Regions from separate parts of the Metasolibacillus sp. FSL K6-0083 genome, predicted to be linked through region 1. Evidence: riboswitches for the same ligand, from Rfam matches in the RefSeq annotation. Region 1 holds a riboswitch; the other holds the start of a gene.

Region 1 (8,078 bases):
ACAGCAGGACCGATAGTGCGTGGCATGCGTAGTCCAGCTTCACGTAAAATTTCAAATGCAAGTTCCATTAATAATGCTTCGATTACAGCAGGAAACGGCACACCTTCCCGCTGTGATGCAATACTTATAAGTAAAGGTGTTGGTAGCATTTCATGATGAAATGTCGTGATGGCAACATAAAAGGCAGGTGCAACTAATGAAATAAGAATTGCAACAAATCTTAATAACCGAATAAGAGAGCTGACAATTGCATTTGAGTAATAATCCTCAGATGATTGTAAAAACGATGTAATAAGGGAAGGGACAATTAGCACAAAGGGCGTACCATCAACCATAATGGCGACCTTACCTTCAAGCAATTCCCCTGCAATAACATCTGGACGCTCTGACGTATACATCGTTGGAAACAAAGAGAATTGAGCATCTTGAATTAATGATTCAATATAACCACCTTCTAAAATACCATCAATATCAATTTGATTGAGTCGGTCAAATACCTCTTGAACAATTTTATCATTGGCAATACCATTTATATGGATAATTGCTACATCTGTTTGTGTAACATCGCCAATAATTTTACTTTGAACCCATAAATTAGGGTTCTTTATTTTACGACGAATGAGCGCTGTATTTGTACGCAATGTTTCAGTAAAGGATTCACGTGGTCCGCGTATAACAGACTCTGTTGCAGGCTCCATCACAGGGCGGTCTTTAGGGTCCTTTATATTCGTCGCAAGTGCGGTCGCTAAACCGTCCACTATGATAATGGCACTTCCATTGAAAAGCGCACTGTAGAGCGTTGCAAATTTTTGTATTTCTTGGACATTGCCAATCGTTAAGCAGTATTGCTTTAAAAAATCAGTTGTTTTTTCAATATTTTCTTCAATTTGGTCTGTTAATAATCCCATGATGGGCTCCAACAATGTATTTGTGATATCTGCTTTATTAACTAAGCCATCTATATAAACAATAGCTAAAGATTGTTTAGTTGATTCTCCGATAAAAAGTTGTCGCACCATCACATCATCACTATAACCAACAGTCTGTTGTATTGTATCAATCGTATGTTGTAATGAAGTAAATAGTGGTTTCTGATGGGCATTAGGTGAAAGCTTAGAAGGGGAGTGTGTCTGTGTATCTGAATGTTCCATGTTCCATCTCCTCCAATACTTATAAGGAGAGGATAGTCAAATTTTAATAAAATTAAACGAGTATTTTACGAAAAAGCATTAAATTTAGTGTTGACAACCTTTTAAATCGATTTATATTTTTATTGTTTTAATAAAAAAAACGTCTGAAAAGCAGTGCTTTCACACGCTTTTTCAGACGTCTCTTTTACTAGTATATTAAACTAATGGACCGCCTTGTTTTGAAATATCTTCCGAAACATTCTCGAATTTTTGGAAGTTGTCATTGAAAAGACCTGCTAAATGCTTAGCTTTTGTATCATAAGCATTTTTATCAGCCCAAGCATCGCGAGGGTTTAATACTTCCGACGGTACACCTTCAATTGCTGTTGGAATGTGTAAGCCGAATACTGCATCTTGTGTTGTTTCAACATCACTTAGTTTACCTTCGATAGCAGCACGCACCATTGCGCGTGTGTAAGAGAGCTTCATACGGCTACCTACGCCATATTCGCCACCAGTCCAACCAGTGTTTACTAAAAATACTTGTGAGCCGTGCTCATCAATTTTCTTACCTAACATTTCTGCATAAACTGTTGCAGGAAGCGGTAGGAATGGAGAACCGAAGCATGTTGAGAATACTGGTTCTGGCTCTGTTACGCCACGTTCTGTACCTGCTAACTTCGATGTGAAGCCGCTTAGGAAATGATACATCGCTTGCTCCTTTGTTAATTTTGAGATTGGAGGTAATACACCAAATGCATCTGCAGTTAAGAACACGATTGTTTGTGGGTGTCCCGCTACAGAGGGCTTTGCGATATTTTCAATATACTCAATCGGGTAAGCTACGCGCGTATTTTCTGTTAACGAACCGTCGTCATAGTTGCAAATACGTGTATTTTCATCTACAATAACGTTTTCTAATACAGAGCCGAAGCGAATCGCATTATAAATTTCAGGTTCTTTTTCTTTTGAAAGGTTAATTGTTTTTGCATAGCAACCACCTTCAATATTGAAAACGCCATTGTCTGACCAGCCGTGTTCGTCATCACCGATTAATTTACGGTCGCTATCTGCTGATAAAGTCGTTTTGCCTGTACCAGATAAGCCGAAGAATAAAGCGACATCGCCCGCTTCACCAACGTTTGCTGAGCAGTGCATTGATAAAATATCTTGCTCTGGTAATAAATAATTCATAATGCTGAAAATAGATTTTTTCATTTCACCAGCGTATTCTGTACCACCGATTAAAATCACTTTCTTTTCTAATGAAACAATAATGAATGTTTCTGAATTTGTTCCATCAACAGTTGGATCTGCTTTAAAGTTTGGTGCAGAAACAATTGTAAAGTCTGTTGTATGTGTAGCAAGCTCTTCGGCAGTTGGGCGGATAAATAATTGATGGCAGAATAAATTATGCCATGCATATTCATTAATAACTTTAATACCGATTTGTGAATCTTTATCTGCACCAGCAAAACCATTAAATACGAAAAGCTCGTCGCGTTCTTTTAAATAATTAACTACCTTTACATATAGTTTTTCAAACACTTCAGAAGAAATCGGACGGTTTACTTTTCCCCAGTCAATTTTATCTTTCGTGCTTTCTTCTTCTACTGTATATTTATCTTTAGGAGAACGACCAGTATATTTGCCTGTTTCAGCACGTAATGCACCGTCAACAGTTAGAATTGCTTCTCCACGAGATGTTGCTTTTTCTACTAACTGTGGAACAGAAAGTTGAACATGAATATTTGTACCGTTTAATAAATCTTTCAGTTCGTTTGCAATTTCTACTGAATTCATCGCTTAAAACCATCCTTTTATTTATAATATTCCCAAGTTTGGTGGGAATTCATTTCTTTTAACTACAAAAAGTATAACACATTAAATGAAATAGTCTATACTAATTCGAGAGAAATTTATGAAATTTTTAGTCGGTAAATCGGAAAAAATGAATGGATGTGTATAGTATTTGACAGCGCAAAAAAAATTATGTATTATATGAAATTGAACGGATACTCTTATCCCGAGCTGGTGGAGGGTCAGGCCCTATGAAGCCCGGCAACCTGCATGACTTTTCACATCATGCGTTGGTGCCAACCTGATGCAAGGAGCTTTCTCCTTGAACGATAAGAGTGAAAGGGAACGAAAATACAATCCTTTCTCTCATGCTTATGAGTGAAAGGTTTTTTTATTGCCTAAAAAAGTTCGTCATTGAAAAACCTAGTTGATAAACTAGCTGTCTAGCACTGCGCTTGAAACGATTCGCAACGCTTACTATTATATAGATAAATGCTTAAACAGCAAGACAGCCTTAAACTTAAGACGATGATAAAACTTTTCTTTATGACTATACCTTTCAAAAACCTTATGTTAAGAGGCGGTAATGGTTTGAGTTGATTCCATATTCATGGGCAGCCATTATGAAAACGATTGATGCACAAAAGTGTAGTGAATCATTAACTGTCTGTAAAAGCCGAAGCGGCGAAGTTTGATAAAGAATGGATGAAATACTCTTCTATTATATTAAAGCATCGCCTTAAAAGCTTGACATGGGTAAGGAGTACCGTATCATATTCGCAGGAACTATAGGAGGAAACAAAATGACAAATCGTAGACTATTTACATCTGAAAGTGTTACCGAAGGACATCCAGATAAAATTTGCGACCAAATCTCAGATGCAATTTTGGACGCCATTTTAGCTGAAGATCCAAATGCTCGTGTAGCATGTGAAACAACGGTAACGACAGGACTAGTACTAGTGGCAGGAGAAATTACGACTTCTACTTATGTAGATATTAAAGGAATTGTACGTGACACTGTAGCAGAGATTGGCTATACGCGTGGTAAATATGGCTTCGATGCTGAAAACTTAGCAGTGCTTGTAGCAATTGGCGAACAATCACCTGATATTGCACAAGGCGTAGACCAAGCTCTTGAGGCACGTGAAGGCTCAATGTCAGACGAGGCGATTGAAGCAATTGGTGCAGGTGACCAAGGATTAATGTTTGGGTATGCATGTAACGAAACACCAGAGCTAATGCCGCTACCAATTAGCTTGGCGCATAAGCTAGCGCGCCGTTTAACAGAAGTGCGAAAATCAGATGAATTAAAATATTTACGTCCAGATGGAAAAACACAAGTAACGGTTGAGTACGATGAAAATAATGTACCAGTACGTGTAGATACAATTGTTATTTCAACACAGCATGATGAAGAAGTAACATTGGGGCAAATTCAAGCAGATTTAAAGCGTGTTGTAATTGCACCAGTTGTACCAGCTGAGCTATTAGATGAAGCAACAAAATATTTTATTAATCCGACAGGTCGCTTTGTTATCGGTGGACCAAAGGGCGATGCCGGTTTAACAGGTCGCAAAATCATTGTGGATACTTACGGAGGCTATGCGCGACATGGTGGTGGGGCATTCTCAGGTAAGGATGCGACAAAAGTAGACCGCTCTGCGGCTTACGCAGCGCGTTATGTGGCAAAAAATATCGTTGCTGCTGGTTTAGCAGACCGTGCAGAAGTACAGCTTGCTTATGCAATCGGTGTGGCACAGCCTGTATCAATTGCTGTAGATACATTTGGTACAGGAACAGTGCCATCTTCTCAAATTGTAGAATGGGTCCGTGAGCTCTTTGATTTACGCCCAGCAGGTATTATTAAAATGTTAGATTTACGCCGACCAATCTTTAAACAAACTGCAGCTTATGGACATTTCGGTCGTACAGATTTGAATGTACCTTGGGAGCAAACAGATAAAGCAGACGTATTAAAGGAAAAAGCAGCATTATTAGTGAAATAATAGTGAAGGGGTTGTCCGAAAGCAGGCAGACGCGCTGCTTTCAGACAGCTCTTTTTTTTATATAGATTCAGAGCGGAAGTGTAGTAACAAATCTTATTTATAGCGATAGCAAGGTGCCAGATGCAGAAGCAAATGAAGTGAGTGCTCCTGTGGTGTTGACAATGAATAGTCAACATCCTCGTCGCAAGGGAGGGTGTGCTCCTGCGGTAGTAACAATAAATTGTTACTATCCTCGTTGCAAACAAATATGTAAAGTCCCTTTACATATTTGTTTGCAATGATTTATAATATTGGCCTTTTTCTACATATTCACGAATAATGCGATCCATGTCTTCACGATCCTCTGCATTTACTTCGCGTACGACCTTTGCGGGACGCCCCATTGCGAGCATATTTGGTGGTATTTTTTTACCTGGGGGAACGAGACTGCCCGCACCAATAAACGCACCTTCTCCAATTTCAGCTCCATCAAGAATGATTGAGCCCATGCCGATTAGTGCTCGTTTGCGAATGGTACAGCCATGCAATGTCACCTGATGACCAACCGTTACTTCATCTTCAATAATTACAGGGTTATTTGGACTTTGGTGTATGCAGCTCAAATCTTGTATACTAACTCGTTTGCCAATAATTGTTGCTGCTACATCACCACGAATAACTGTATTAAACCATATTGTCGATTCCTCTCCAATTGTAACGTCGCCTGTTATCGTAGCGAAATCTGCAATAAATGCAGAGGAATCAATTTTGGGTAGTATCCCTTTATATGGGTAAATCATAATAAAAACGCTTCCTTTCTTTATACACACTATGCAACCATCGTATCAAAAGTAGAGAAAAATAGAAAATAAAATTTAAACAATGCTTAAAAAACCGATTATAATAGAAGAATCTATTGTAGCAATCGTAATAAAAGATATAATGAATCTTCAGTGTTAATATAGGATAAATGTATATAATGAGCGACAGTAGGATAACAATAAATTTAAGTTTTAGAATGTAGGAGGGATTGCAATGTGGAAATGGGAGGCTGATGGGCAGCCAAAGGCAGTTGTGGCAATTGTCCATAGTGCATATGAGCATCATCGCTGGTATGCTTGGCTCATTGAAAAGCTGCGTAGTGCAGGATTTCACGTTGTAATGGGAGATTTGCCAGGCCATGGAGAACAGGCACAGAATAGAGGCTACCATGATGAGGATTTTTTTAAATATGAGGACTATGTAAAACAGTTGGTAGAAATAGGGTTATCTGAAAACTTACCTGTATTTGTTATAGGGAATGGTTTAGGTGCAACAGTATTAATGAATGTTTTACAAAAAAAGAAATTAGAATGTGCAGGCGCCATATTTGTGTCGCCTTGGCTACAGCTCAAGCTACAGCCTGGTAAAATGTCAAATGCATTAACAAGTATTAGTGCGTTGACTTCTAGTGTCAAGCTTCAGCATGATATTACGATGCAACGGATGTCTCGAAATTATGAGGTATATGAGGAGCTAAAGGATGATGTTCCTCATAATACAACTGTTACAGTAAAGTGGTATAAAGATTTGCAACAGCTACTGAAGCGTTTAAAAAATGTAGAAGTGAAATTTCCGAATTTACCTATTTTAATGATGACGGGAGAAAGGGATTCAATTACCGATATACAAGTATCAAAAAATTGGTTATTACAACAACCATTAACTCATTTTCAATATAAAGAATGGTCGGATTGTCAGCACAGTTTATATTTTGAAATGGAAAGAGAAGAAGTATATTTATACACAAAAGATTTTATGAATAATGTGTTGCGCTCGTTAGGCTATATAATTTAACGATGTAAAAATACTAGAATAAAATATTTATTTGATAATAAATTTTGCGGGTTGTGTCATGTGAAAATACTTTACATACAATGTTGACTTTATTTGAAAAATAGGCATTGGAAACGCTTTATTAAAATATTTAATAGATGAAAATTGAGTATGCTAGATGTATTTCTAGTATACTTTTTTTGGCTTAAAGGCTTATGGAATCTAACTTTTCAGAATTTTGGGACACGAAATATTTAGAATCTTTTAAAAAATGTATTGCATAAAAAATGTATATGTAATATAGTAAATTTCAAAATAATACATTGTTTCAAAGGGGGATTTTGATGGAGTCAGTTGTAGGTTTTTTAAATGATGTTTTGTGGGGACCATGGTTTATTTATGCTATTTTGCTAGTTGGACTATTTTTCTCGATTATTACTCGTTTTTTACAAGTACGCCTTATTAAAGACATGTTTGTGTTGATGTTCAAAGGGGAGAAATCTGATAAGGGTATTTCATCATTCCAAGCGATGTCTATTGCTTTATCAGGACGCGTAGGTACAGGTAATATCGCAGGTACAGCAACTGCGATTGGTATGGGGGGACCTGGTGCTGTATTTTGGATGTGGGCTATTGCCTTTATTGGTGCCGCAACAGCTTATGTTGAATCTACTTTGGCGCAAATTTATAAAGAAGAAAAAGAAACAGAATACCGCGGTGGTCCTGCCTACTATATTGAAAAAGGTACAGGACAAAAATGGTTTGGTGTATTATTTGCAGTTATAGCAGTAATTGCAATGTTATTTTTAATGCCTGGTGTGCAATCTAATGCGATTTCAGGTGCGGTAGAAAATGCCTTTGGTTTAGCACCTTGGATTACTGGTGTTATTATTATCGTTTTATTAGGCACAATTATTATTGGTGGGGTTAAATCAATTGCGAATGCGGCACAAGTTATCGTACCATTTATGGCTGCCGCTTATATGATTATGGCATTTATCATTATTGTGATGAATTTTTCAGAAATACCAACAGTTATCGGTTTAATTTTCTCAAGTGCATTTGGTGCTCAAGAAATTTTTGGCGGAATCGTAGGTTCGGCTATTGCTTGGGGAGTTAAACGTGGTATTTACTCAAATGAGGCTGGTCAAGGTACAGGTGCTCACCCTGCAGCAGCAGCAGAAGTATCTCATCCTGCTAAGCAAGGGATTGTACAGGCAGCATCTGTTTATATTGATACATTATTAGTTTGTTCAGCAACAGCGTTTATGATTTTATTTACAGGTATGTACAATGTCCATGATGAAAAAGGGGATAAAATCGTTGTTCAGCATGAATCAGCAGA
Region 2 (8,078 bases), 280 kb from region 1:
TATAATCTTTATGGGGTTAGTCGTTACGGGATGGTTAACAATACCAACCTTCATGAAGGAAAGAAGACTCCACTATACAAAAAAATCAACGAGCTATTTAGGGACATTCTTTGTTGGATTAGGTTTTGCAGCAGGCTGGACACCCTGCATCGGTCCGATTTTCGCATCGATTTTGCTGTTAGCTGCAACAAATCCAAGTCATGGTCTTCTCTATACGTTTATGTATGTAATTGGTTTTGCAGTGCCGTTTATTGTTTTAACATTTTTCATCGGTTCATCCAAATGGATTGTAGGCAAAACGGGAATCATTATGAAAGTGGGAGGGATTATGATGGTTCTCATGGGCATCCTTTTATTCTTCGGGCTAATGCCTCGTTTAAGCGCTTTTTTATTAAGGTTAATTGATGGAACATGGCTATCTAATTTAGGATAGGAGGGAGCATATAGTAGTGAAAAAAGTAGTATTAAGCTTATTTTTAATTGCAATGGTTGGTTATGCATTAGTTGAATACATATCAACTCATTCTAGTCGAGTAAGTACAAATACACCTGTTATTTCTTCTAATACTGATATGGAAATTACAGAGACAAATGATGTAGGTATTAGACGTGGGAATATTGCGCCTGATTTTACGTTGGAAACACTGGAAGGTGAGACTCTTTCACTTTCAGAATTCAAGGGGAAAAAGGTATTCCTAAATTTTTGGGCTACTTGGTGTCCACCTTGTCGAGCAGAGATGCCAGATATACAAAAATTTTCTGAAGACGAGGATGTGCTCGTTTTCGCTATTAATTTAACGCATACAGAAGATACTTTAATAACTGTTAATAATTTCATTCAAGATAAAGGGTTCACTTCTCCAGTTTTAATTGATAAAAATGGAGAAGTCGCTGAACTGTTTCGGGTTCAGGCCTATCCGACATCTTATATGATTGATTCAAACGGGAGAATTCAGTACGTGGCATTAGGTGCACTGAATTACGATTTGATGGTTAAAGAGTTTAGGAAGTTAAAGTAATTGGGGGTGTCATTTTGAAGCAAAAGATTTTAGTAGTTGAAGATGACCAAATGATTCGTAATTTAATTAAGATTTATTTACAAAAAGAAGGATATGAAGTGGTGGAAGCAACGGATGGAGAAATGGCGAAGCGTGTATTTCTAACTGAGCATCCATGCTTAATTATTTTGGATTTAATGCTTCCAAAAATCAGTGGAGAACAATTATGTGAGTGGATTAAAGAGCAAGAAAGAAATGAAGTATCTATTATTATGTTAAGCGCAAAAGTACAAACTGCTGATAAAATTCATGGGCTTCGATTAGGTGCAGATGGTTATATGACAAAGCCGTTTGACCCAGAAGAATTACTTGCTCATGTAGAAGCGATATTAAGGAGGACAGGTCAATTTTGCCAAAAAATTTCATACGGTGGTTTATGCATTAAACCAAGAAAGGGGGAGGTTGTTTTATATAATCAAAAAATTCACCTAACAAAACACGAATTTCAATTATTGTATTATTTTATGGAGAATCCAAACATTGTCATACCGCGTGAAAACTTGTTGGAGCACTTATATCCACATCTTGAAAAAGAGGTGATGGAAAGAACAATTGATGCACATATAAAAAAACTTCGCGAAAAGATTGAAGAGAATTCTAGTAAGCCAAAAAGGATTCAAACAGTTCGTGGAATGGGGTATAAATTTGTTACGGAATAAACTGACGTTGTTTTTGCCAAAGAAGTTTTTATGGCGCTTAACTTTAGCGAATAGTTTCATAATCACTGCTTTTATTCTAGATAGGTTCAAGCAATGGAAATATTTGTTTTTACATAGTAGTAATATATAGGGTACAAAGGAATGATTATCTCGAGAGATAATAGGAGTATTTTATATAAAATATGCCGAATTTAGCATATGGAAAGGCATAAAGGGGAATTTGTCCAATTATTGTAGGAGCGATAATTTATCCTTTATCTAAAAAGCACCATAAGAGTAAGAGGAATAAATTAAAAAATTAATTCATATAAAACTTGTAGGATAAGAAGGGATATGCTACAATAAAAAATAATTTCATAGCTTATCAAGAGAGATTGAGGGATTTGGCCCGATGACGTCTCAGCAACCAGCTACATGTAGTATGGTGCTAATTCCAATAGGCGATAGCCTTAAAGATGAGCGTAAACGATTAATAGGAATCGAAGCTCTCTTTGTAAAAAGGGGGCTTTTTTATTTTAAAGAAAGCAGGGATGTACAATGACAAATGATTTACTACAGGCAATTGAAGTATTAAAGGGGAAGAAATGGGTGGATTTAACACATACATTCGGGCCAGATTCCCCTCATTTTTTCATGTTTGAGGATGCGAAGTTTGAAACGCTGTTTTCACATGATGAAGGTTTTTTTGCGCAGCAATTTTCATTCCCAGGTCAATATGGTACACATATTGACCCACCGATTCATTTCGTGTGTGATACACGCTACTTAGATGAGTTAGATTTGAAGGAGCTTGTGCTACCACTCGTTGTTATTGATATGTCAAAGGAAGCGAAGGAGGATAATGATTTCACTTTAAGTGTACAGGATATTTTAGCGTTCGAGGCTGAGCATGGTGAAATTGAAGCAGGTACATTTGTTGCCTTGCGCACAGATTGGAGTAAGCGCTGGCCGGATAAAGAAGCATTTAATAACAAAGATAAGGAAGGGAATAATCATATTCCAGGCTGGGGTTTAGAGGCACTACAGTTTTTATTTAAAGAGCGTAAAGTGAGTGCTGTTGGACATGAAACATTTGATACTGATTCTGCTGCAGATTTCCTCAGAAATGGTAAGCTTGAGGGAGAATATTTTGTACTTGAGCAAGATACGTATCAAATCGAGCTATTAACCAATTTAGATCAGCTTCCAGCAAAGGGAGCCGTTATTTTTAATATCGTACCAAAGCCGGAAAAAGCATCTGGCTTCCCAGTGCGCTCATTTGCAATTTTACCTTAAATAAGGGGGGAGGGCTAAGGAGTTGTCCGAAAAGTCCATTTTGTTTTGACACCGCATTGAAATCAGTGTTTTCATCGCTTCCCTTTTACTGAAGGAGTACACTGCTAAGGCCCATGTTCATCCCATTTTTAAAAGAGGCGTTTTCTATTTATATGAATCAGCATTTTGTGAAACATCATCGCTACTGTCCAAAATGCCGGCTATGCACGGCTTTTTGGACAGCCCCACGCTACCTCTCCTTTTTAAGAATGCACACGTAAAATAGTAATTCTTCTTGAAATAGCCGTTATTTTTTCTCGTTTAGAGTGGCTATAAATTCTTTTGTTGTGTTGTAAATGTATTGGATTTCTTTAGTGGAAAGCCCCTTTAATAGCTCTTGCTGATAATATATCAACGTTTCCTTTGTTTCAATATCTGGTGATTTCGCTACATCCCCAAAATTGAAAAGTTCGTGTAAGTCAATTTCTAAAGCATTAAGTATATTTTCTAAAGTGCTAATTGTTAAATTAGCAACTCCTCGTTCTATTTCAGAAATACGTGGTCGTGTTATACCCGCCCTCTCACCTAATTGCTCCTGAGTAAGGTTTTTACGTTTTCGATAGCGTTTTATTTGAGTTCCCAGTAAAATATTCAGTTTGGACATAGTGTTCACCTCTCCTAGTACTAAGATTAGTGAACTTGTACCAGAAAATATGTACTAATATAGTGTCCTTAATAATGTTATGTATACTATAATAGTTCATTTATGGTGAAAGGGTATTTTAATGATTAGTTTTTAGCAAAAAGTAAGATTTATTTAGTCGATTAATAAGACTTATAAACGAGAAAATTACGATAAAATCATTTTCCATTTGTAATTTTAACTGCTATTAGTAAAGTTATTTGCGACGAGTAACCGCAGGAGTATATTATTTTTATACCGATAGCTACAGAAATCTCCCACTTCTATAAGTGACAAGATGAATGCAAGCATTAGACTTGTTTCAGTGGCTGTTCAAACACCTGCTGATAATGAGGAGCTAAGTACGTCCCGTAACAAGAACTAAGTGTCTAACATCGTGTAGGTCTAAGCGCCAGTGGATGTTACAGATTTTGAAGGGAGCTTTGCATGATGCAGGTCAGTTAGCCGCTAGTGCATGTCGTGATGGTTTTAATTCAACTTCCTTGAAATAATCTGGGAGAGAGGCGTAATTGATAATAGCAAGAAATGGCTTGAAAATCCATGTTTGCAATCTTTTATAACGGCATATGATTTTCTAAACGTTAGCTCTTTCCATAAAAACAAAAAGTGTCTGAAAAGCAGTGCGTTCGCATGTTTTTCAGACACCTTTCTATAACTATGGGAGATTAAGACTTTTTGAAATTTCATTTGCTTCGTGGACGGCACGAACACCGGCAGACATAACTTTGTCTCGAGTAAAACGGAAGCCTGGTCCAGCGATTGAAAGAAAGGCAATCATATTGCCTTCAGAGTCGAGAATGGGCGTGGAGATGCCATTTTCATTTTCATCGAGTTCGCCAAAGGTTGTTCCGAAGCCGCGTTCACGAATGATTTGCAGCTCTTTTTTGAGCTCCTGTGGGTCTGTCATTGTAAAGGGTGTCACTTGTTTTAATGGTTTTTCTAAGTAAATATTTAATTCTTCTTCTGACCAACTGCTTAAAAATAACTTTCCATTAGAAGAAGAGTGTAGTGGTGACATTTCATTTACATAATCTGCAATACGAATACTATGGGATGGATTAATTTGTTCAACCGTCAGTATTTGTGATGACTTAGGAACACCTAACAAGACAGATTCTTGGAAGAAATCACGTAATCGCTCCATACTAGGTAATGCACGACGAATTAAATGACTATAATTATCCGTGTTTGCCGCTAATCGAATGATTTCATAGCCTATTTGATAGCCTTTCGTTAAAGGGTCTCTTTCGATTAAGTTATGGCTTTCTAGTGTTGATAGCATGCGCCAAACTGTAGTACGATTCATGCCTGTTGCACTAACTAAATCTGCTAATTGAATAGGAGAACGATTATTTGCAATAATTTTTAGTAAAGAAATTGCTCGATCCACTGCCTGTACTGTAGGGCCTTCGATTTTATTCATACGATTATTCATAACAAATTTGCTTCCCACCTTTTATTTCATAGTAGTGAAGGTGATTGACTCTCATCAAGTGTTAAAGCCTTTAATAATTGATCAAAAGAAATCGTATCAATTTTTGTATTCGTATCATCATAAATAGTAAACTCTTTTTTACCTGTTTCTACAAACCTTGCGAAAACGTCTTTAACAGAAGTATTTATATGGAATCCATCTTCGAAAAATACGGAGCTTAACTCACTACTGCTCGAATAATTTATTATATCACATAAGCGAAGAAGATTCATACGTCGGTAAATATCGCGATCGCCAACTAATTTTTTGACAAATTCAGTTCGGGGATTTGTAATGATTTCATACGGTGTATCGAATTGTACAATTTCCCCTTTTTCCATAATAATGATTCGGTCTGCTAATCTGATTGCTTCATCTACATCATGAGTGACAAATAGAATCGTTTGCTTCAATTGACGCTGAATTTTATGCAGTTCATCTTGCAGGCTAGTTCGTGTAATCGCATCAATTGCTCCAAATGGCTCATCCATTAGTAAAATCGAAGGATTAGCGGCCATTGCGCGGGCAATACCTACACGTTGCTGCTGACCTCCCGAAAGCTGGTTTGGATAGCGCTTTCTAAATTGATTAGGGTCGAGATGAACTAATATTAAAAGCTCATCTACCCGTTTCGTTATTGCTTCTTGTTCCCATTTTAATAATTGTGGGACAACTGAAATATTTTGTTCTATCGTCATATGAGGAAATAAGCCATTCTGTTGAATAACGTATCCAATTTGTCGGCGAAGCTCCTCTGGCTTAAATTTCATTACATCTTGTCCATTTATTTCAATAGAGCCTGAAGTCAGTTCATAAATTCGATTCGTCATTTTTAATAATGTTGTTTTTCCACAACCAGAAGGACCTAAAAATACGATGAATTCGCCCTCATTAATCGTTAAATTAATATTATTTACGGCAGGAGCTTGTGCATTTGGATATTGTTTGCACAAATTTTTATAGACGATACTCATTTTGAACCTCCATTCATATCAAATAGATTGACGTTAATTATTTTTTAATAAGTTATGTTCTTTTAAAAATGCTGTTGCTACATCTTCTACTTCTTCCTTTGCATCGCCATCAATTTGCCAGTTCATTTTTTGAACCGCTTCATCTGTTAATAATGGAGCAAGTTCGTCTAAGCGCTGTTGGATGGATGGGTAAGCTTTTAAAATATCTTCGCGAATCAATGGGGCAACATTGTATGCAGGGAAGAAGTCTTGTTCATCTGCAAGTAACTTTAAATCGTAACCGCTAATTTGGCCATCTGTACCAATGACTACTGTTACATCAGATTCATCTTCTAATAATGGTTGGTAGCGTAAGTTATAGTCGATTTGGAATTGCTTTTTAAAAGTGAAGCCACCTTGGTCAGCATATAGTTTTTGAAGACCTAATAAGCCATCCTCGCGTAAATCGAATTCTTGTGGGAAAGATAATATTAAGCTATTTGCATTGTCAGCTAAATCACTAAATGTTTCGATTCCGAGCTGTGATGCTAAGTCCTTTTTCATTGCAAAGCCATATGTGCTGTTGTGTGCTGCGGGCTCTAAGTACTCTAAGCCGATTTTTTTGAATTCTTCACGTACATAATTTAAAACCTTTTCTTGGTCACGCTCCACTGGCTGTTGGAACATCACTGTTAATGCTGTCCCTGTATATTCAGGATAGATGCTTAAATCTCCTTTTTTCAGCGCTTCATATGTTGGATTTGTACCACCTAAAAACAATTTACGCTCTACTTTGATGCCCTCATCTTCTAATATTTGCACATACATTTCACCCATCAGTTGATTTTCGGTGTTGTCTTTTGAACCGACAATAACTGTTGGTTGGTCTGAATCACCTGATTTAGAAGAGCAAGCAGATAAAACTGAAATAGTCATTACTGTGATAAATATTAGAATAAGCTTTTTAAATTTCATAATAGTAAATCCTCCTAAAATATTAGTTGTAGAATACGAGCTTTTTTTGAATAAAACTTAAAATAAACTCACTTGATATGGCTAAAATTGCTACTGGGACAGCCCCGAGTAATAAAATACTTTGGCTCATCATCCCTACGCCACTAATAATATAGTTTCCTAAACCACCACCTCCAATCATGACAGCTAATGTAGCACTTGCTATAACTTCAACATTTGCCGTACGAATACCCGTTAATACAATGGGGAGCGCTAGCGGTAATTCAATTTTAAAAATCGTTTGGAGTTTAGTCATTCCCATTCCATACGCTGCTTCTCGAATATTCGGATTAATATCACGGAAAGCAATATAAGTATTAATGATAATCGGTGGACACGCTAAAATTGTAAGCGCTAACACAGCGGGTTTAAAACCAACACCTAAAATAGGAAGTGCTAGTGCTAGTATAGCGAGACTAGGAACAACGCGAATCATATTAATAATATCTATTACAAAAGGTGCTATATTTACTTTCCTTGAAATCCAAATGCCGAGAGGTACGCAAATAACAATAGCAATTAAAATGGCGGTTAAACTTAGCAGAATATGTGAACCTAAATTTGTATAAAATGTTGTTGAATTTGTTGCAAAATAATTTTTTATTTCGGTAAATAGCAAATTATTCCCCCCCCTTTAACTAATCTTTGGTCTAAACGCTTTATCAAGCATTCTGAAAATAATATCTGCAAGGATAGCTAGTAAAGCAATTGAGATTGTACCTGCAATAATTTTCTCTGTATGCTGTGAGCGCAAGCCTTGGAAAATTAAAGAGCCGAGACCGCCAGCACCAATCCAAGCAGCTATAGATGCGATAGAAATAATAGAAACAGTTGCAACTCGAATACCAGCTAGTACGACAGGGACGGCAAGTGGTACTTCGATTCTTCTTAAAATCTGCCATTTAGTCATGCCCATCCCTTTTGCAGATTCAATAATTAATGGGTCAATTCCATCAATCGCAG

The links. A riboswitch is a leader RNA that binds a small molecule or an ion and turns the genes downstream of it on or off. The one in region 1 is predicted to bind S-adenosylmethionine.
Region 2: linked by a shared signal. The riboswitch ahead of MHB51_RS16695 (cyclase family protein) and the one ahead of metK (methionine adenosyltransferase) in region 1 are both predicted to bind S-adenosylmethionine.

What each region holds. Positions count from the first base shown of each region.
Region 1 is NZ_CP152046.1:28,156-36,233, forward strand. Features, by position in the region: gene MHB51_RS00145 (spore germination protein) at 1-1,151, opposite strand, end outside; gene pckA (phosphoenolpyruvate carboxykinase (ATP)) at 1,347-2,933, opposite strand; SAM riboswitch class I at 3,149-3,266, shown strand; gene metK (methionine adenosyltransferase) at 3,734-4,939, shown strand; gene MHB51_RS00160 (gamma carbonic anhydrase family protein) at 5,200-5,718, opposite strand; gene MHB51_RS00165 (alpha/beta hydrolase) at 5,954-6,754, shown strand; gene MHB51_RS00170 (alanine/glycine:cation symporter family protein) at 7,078-8,078, shown strand, end outside.
Region 2 is NZ_CP152046.1:3,565,744-3,573,821, forward strand. Features, by position in the region: gene MHB51_RS16680 (cytochrome c biogenesis protein CcdA) at 1-433, shown strand, start outside; gene MHB51_RS16685 (TlpA disulfide reductase family protein) at 450-1,019, shown strand; gene MHB51_RS16690 (response regulator transcription factor) at 1,034-1,717, shown strand; SAM riboswitch class I at 2,076-2,179, shown strand; gene MHB51_RS16695 (cyclase family protein) at 2,255-2,992, shown strand; gene MHB51_RS16700 (helix-turn-helix transcriptional regulator) at 3,279-3,635, opposite strand; gene MHB51_RS16705 (IclR family transcriptional regulator) at 4,330-5,109, opposite strand; gene MHB51_RS16710 (ABC transporter ATP-binding protein) at 5,136-6,122, opposite strand; gene MHB51_RS16715 (glycine betaine ABC transporter substrate-binding protein) at 6,156-7,076, opposite strand; gene MHB51_RS16720 (ABC transporter permease) at 7,099-7,734, opposite strand; gene MHB51_RS16725 (ABC transporter permease) at 7,750-8,078, opposite strand, start outside.